DNA from 2 places in the Paenibacillus sp. FSL R10-2199 genome. Region 2 is predicted to be linked to the other one. Evidence: a T-box and tRNA genes for the amino acid it is inferred to sense, from the RefSeq annotation. Region 2 holds a T-box; the other holds one or more tRNA genes.

Region 1 (2,359 bases), 4.2 Mb from region 2:
GTAATGGCTTCTTCGACTTCTCCAAAGAGCATATTGTGAGCTCGGTAGAGAACAGCCTGAAGCGCCTGAAGACCGATTATGTCGATGTTCTGCTGCTGCACCGCCCGGACACCCTTATGGAGCCTGAAGAAGTAGCAGAAGCCTTTGATCAGCTGGAGAGCAGAGGCCTCGTGAAACACTTCGGCGTCAGCAACCAGAATCCCCTGCAGATTGAATTGCTGAAAAAGAACGTCAAGCAGCCCCTGCTGTTCAACCAGCTTCAGCTCAGCGTAATGGTCACCGGCATGATCGATTCCGGGATCAACGTCAATATGACAAATTCCGGATCAGTTGTCCATGATGGAGGCATCCTGGAGTATAGCCGCCTGCATGATATGACGATCCAGCCTTGGTCACCGTTCCAATACGGTTTCTTTGAAGGCGTATTCCTCGGCAATGAGAAGTTCCCGGAGGTGAATGAAGTCATTAACCGTCTGGCTGCGGAAAAAGGTGTAGCAGATACGGCCATCGCCATCGCCTGGCTCCTTCGCCATCCGGCTAAGATGCAGCCGGTGGTCGGTACCACCAACACAGCGCGCTTGCTTGATATCGCCAAAGCTTCCGATATAACCCTCAGCCGCCAGGAATGGTACGAGATCTACCGCGCGGCCGGGAACGTGCTTCCTTAAGTGAGTCTTAGCATCAACATATAAAACATATAAAACCCGCAACGAATTTGATGATCTAAGTTCGTTGCGGGTTTTATCCTTAATTTGAGATGGAGTATAAATATAAAAATCCCTCAGGAGTCAAACTCCTAAGGGACTAGTTTCATAAATTATACCGGCGAGAGGACTCGAACCTCCACGGTTTCCCACTCGATTTTGAGTCGAGCGCGTCTGCCATTCCGCCACGCCGGCATATACATAGAATTAGTTCTAAAAGATAATGGAGGTGCCACCCAGATTTGAACTGGGGATAAAGCTTTTGCAGAGCTTTGCCTTACCACTTGGCTATGGCACCAAAAAAATGGAGCGGACGACGGGAATCGAACCCGCGACCCTCGCCTTGGCAAGGCGATGCTCTACCGCTGAGCCACGTCCGCATATAATGGCTGGGGATATAGGAATCGAACCTATGAATGACGGAGTCAAAGTCCGTTGCCTTACCGCTTGGCTAATCCCCAACATTTGATTTAATAAAATGGGGCGACTGATGGGTCTCGAACCCACGAATGCCGGAACCACAATCCGGTGCGTTAACCCCTTCGCCACAGTCGCCATATGAAGCTTATTTAATTGCAATGCCTTATAACTCTTATAAAATAAATGGGGCGACCGATGGGTCTCGAACCCACGAATGCCGGAACCACAATCCGGTGCGTTAACCACTTCGCCACGATCGCCATATTAAATTTTATAGGATATTACTTGGCAGGGGCAGCAGGAATTGAACCCACACCAACGGTTTTGGAGACCGTTGTTCTACCTTTAAACTATGCCCCTAAAAATGGTGGAGGCTGATGGATTCGAACCACCGAACACGTACGTGAGCAGATTTACAGTCTGATGCGTTTGGCCACTTCGCTAAGCCTCCGAGGATGGTGCCGGCGAGAGGACTTGAACCCCCAACCTACTGATTACAAGTCAGTTGCTCTACCAATTGAGCTACACCGGCGTATTAAGTTGTAAGAAATATGGTGGCGCGGGAGGGAATCGAACCCCCGACACAAGGATTTTCAGTCCTTTGCTCTACCGACTGAGCTACCGAGCCGAACATTTTTTCATAAAGATGGCGGAACCGACGGGATTCGAACCCGCGATCTCCTGCGTGACAGGCAGGCATGTTAGGCCAACTACACCACGGTTCCAAATTGGTTGCGGGGGCAGGATTTGAACCTGCGGCCTTCGGGTTATGAGCCCGACGAGCTACCGGGCTGCTCCACCCCGCGTCAATGTTAAAAATCTATTCTGTTAAAGATAGATGGTGGAGGCTGAGGGGTTCGAACCCCCGACCCTCTGCTTGTAAGGCAGATGCTCTCCCAGCTGAGCTAAGCCTCCATATATGACTCGTATGGGATTCGAACCCATGTTACCTCCGTGAAAGGGAGGTGTCTTAACCCCTTGACCAACGAGCCATGTTGATTAAATATTTGTAAGGTAAAGCTACGGAGAGAGAGGGATTCGAACCCTCGAGACGCTTGTGGCGCCTACACGATTTCCAATCGTGCTCCTTCGGCCAAACTCGGACACCTCTCCAGATGGCTCCCCGAACAGGACTCGAACCTGTGACAACTCGATTAACAGTCGAGTGCTCTACCAACTGAGCTATCAGGGAATATACATAACAGGCTTGATCACCTGAAAACTGAATCCGAAAC
Region 2 (2,359 bases):
AGAGCCTTCCGCGATCTGAACGGTACTTCTTGCTTTGCGATAATTGATTCATCAGACTTTTCCAGGAACCGCCGATGTCGTCACTGCTACCAAGCATGGCATACAATCCTCCCGGCAGCTGCATTTCCTTGAAAAGCTCTGGAACAACGACGGCCGCTGGAATTGACGCACACATCCCGTAACCATAGGGTTTGCCCGCACTGCTTGGCATGGGCTTCATATTACCACCGAAGAGCCGCGCCGTACCCAGCAGGTTCGCTGACTTCAGCCAGTCCATTAAAGGGCCCATCGCTTTGTCTTCGGGAGCTGCGTCCACAACAATATGAAAAGCCACTCTCATGGGAGGTAAATCGATAATTTTGAATACATACGGTTCCGTTAAACTGCTCATAAATACAGCCTCCGTCTCGGTAAGAATATTATCCAAGTCCAGCTTGCCTTCGTTCTGCCGCTCAAGGTATTCCAGGACCCGGTTTAACTGCCGTTCAACAACCCCTATCACTTCCCTTTGCTTCCTGATAGAATTCAGTTTATTCACTATGACTTTGCTAAGCCCGGCTACTGAATTCGCAATAATCACTGACTTTATTTCTTTGATCGGTATGTCCATCTTCCGCAGCACTGCCGTGATCCGAATACATGCCAGCGCATGTTCATCGTAGACACGCCATCCCGAGGAAACATCTCTACCGCTTTGGAATAACCCTTCCGCTTCCCAGTGGCGCAGCGTGCGGCTCGTCAGCCCAAGCTGCTCCGACATTTCTTGTATAGCAACAGATCTGTTCATTTCGCTCTCCTCTCTGAGATCTCATAGCTATCGTATCACTTGACGCCGCGTCAAATTCAAGGGGTGTTTCCATAAATCCAATAATAAAAATTGACTTTCGCCCGCATGTATTGTAAAAATACAGTAATACAATAGTATACAACTTTGCAATGACGAAGAGAGTACGCATAACGAATACTCCAGAGAGCTGATGATTGCTGCGAATCAGTGTAGGGATTATGCCGAAGTGGGCTTCTGAGCATCCAAACCGAACCTTCAGGAAGTAGGCTTTGGCGAAGGTCTCATCGTTACAAGAGACGCGTATTCAGGGCATATAGCGATGTCGCGATACGTTTAAGCGGGTCCGGATCATAATCCGGGCTAATTAAGGTGGTACCACGGGGTTCTCTCGTCCTTTTCAGGATGAGAGAACCCCTTTTTGATTACATAAACGGAGGGATAACATGAGTAAGGAAATTGTATTAACCGGAATTAAGCCTACGGGCAAAGTCCATCTGGGAAACTACATCGGAGCAATCAAGCCTGCCCTGCAACTCGCCGGGGCCGGTGATTGTACTGCACTTTATTTTATCGCTGACTATCATGGATTAACTTTCATTCAGGACAGAGACGAGTTTCGTGATCTGTCTTACGGTATCGCAGCTACATGGCTGGCACTGGGACTGGACCCGGAGCGGGTAGTCTTTTATCGGCAATCTGATGTGCCGGAGATCTTCGAGCTTCACTGGATTCTATCTTGTCTGACGTCCAAAGGTCTAATGAACCGTGCCCATGCGTACAAAGCCATTCATGAACAAAATATTCAATTAGGCGTGGATGCAGATGCAGGAGTCAATATGGGCCTGTTCACTTATCCGGTGCTGATGGCTGCGGACATTCTGCTGTTCCAGTCTGACAAGGTCCCTGTCGGTAAGGACCAGATTCAGCATGTGGAGATCGCCAGAGATATTGCCGAGGGCTTTAACCGGATTTATGGAGATACCTTCAAGCTCCCTGATTATAGGGTCGATGAGAACATATCCGTGATTCCAGGGCTGGACGGGCGGAAGATGAGCAAAAGCTACAATAATACGATTCCGCTGTTCGAAACACCAGAAAACCTGAAGAAGCTGATCAGCAAAATCAAAACGGACTCTACGCCTCCCCAGGAGCCGAAAGACCCGGATACGTCAAATATTTTCTTGCTGTACAAAGAGTTTGCGGCTCCCTCTCAAGTACAGGATTTCAGGAAGCAATATCTAAGCGGCATTAGCTGGGGTGAGGCCAAACAGGAGCTGTTCCAGGTGATTAATGCTGCTCTGGATGAACCCCGGAAGAAATACAATGAGTTCATGGCAGCGCCAGAGCAGATCGACGCGATCTTGAGTGAAGGTGCCCGGAAGGCAAGAGCCATAGCTGCTCCTCTGCTTGCGCAGGTCAAAGCGAAGATCGGGCGTTTTTAAATAAGCTCCCTGGAGCGGAGTTTAACTCAAACGGACGGTATGGTAAAATTATCAAATTCAAACTTTTACAAATAGCCGGTTGGGAGGCAATAGCTATGAACGTACGTAACTCCACGTATAATTTCCAGAA

What was found. A T-box is a leader RNA that pairs with one kind of tRNA and senses whether it is charged. The one in region 2 lies ahead of NYE33_RS27245 (tryptophan--tRNA ligase), so its partner is inferred to be a tRNA-Trp.
Region 1: it has a tRNA-Trp gene. The T-box ahead of NYE33_RS27245 (tryptophan--tRNA ligase) is inferred to sense a tRNA for this amino acid. The anticodon was not compared.

The regions. Positions count from the first base shown of each region.
Region 1 covers NZ_JBBOBO010000001.1:1,979,735-1,982,093, reverse strand. The annotation lists gene NYE33_RS08860 (aldo/keto reductase) at 1-668, shown strand, start outside; tRNA gene NYE33_RS08855 (tRNA-Leu) at 821-899, opposite strand; tRNA gene NYE33_RS08850 (tRNA-Cys) at 929-1,002, opposite strand; tRNA gene NYE33_RS08845 (tRNA-Gly) at 1,010-1,084, opposite strand; tRNA gene NYE33_RS08840 (tRNA-Gln) at 1,091-1,165, opposite strand; tRNA gene NYE33_RS08835 (tRNA-His) at 1,184-1,259, opposite strand; tRNA gene NYE33_RS08830 (tRNA-His) at 1,309-1,384, opposite strand; tRNA gene NYE33_RS08825 (tRNA-Trp) at 1,411-1,484, opposite strand; tRNA gene NYE33_RS08820 (tRNA-Tyr) at 1,490-1,575, opposite strand; tRNA gene NYE33_RS08815 (tRNA-Thr) at 1,581-1,656, opposite strand; tRNA gene NYE33_RS08810 (tRNA-Phe) at 1,677-1,752, opposite strand; tRNA gene NYE33_RS08805 (tRNA-Asp) at 1,772-1,849, opposite strand; tRNA gene NYE33_RS08800 (tRNA-Met) at 1,854-1,930, opposite strand; tRNA gene NYE33_RS08795 (tRNA-Val) at 1,964-2,039, opposite strand; tRNA gene NYE33_RS08790 (tRNA-Glu) at 2,045-2,116, opposite strand; tRNA gene NYE33_RS08785 (tRNA-Ser) at 2,148-2,237, opposite strand; tRNA gene NYE33_RS08780 (tRNA-Asn) at 2,241-2,316, opposite strand.
Region 2 covers NZ_JBBOBO010000001.1:6,170,952-6,173,310, forward strand. The annotation lists gene NYE33_RS27240 (MerR family transcriptional regulator) at 1-787, opposite strand, end outside; T-box leader at 928-1,186, shown strand; gene NYE33_RS27245 (tryptophan--tRNA ligase) at 1,231-2,229, shown strand; gene NYE33_RS27250 (class I SAM-dependent methyltransferase) at 2,325-2,359, shown strand, end outside.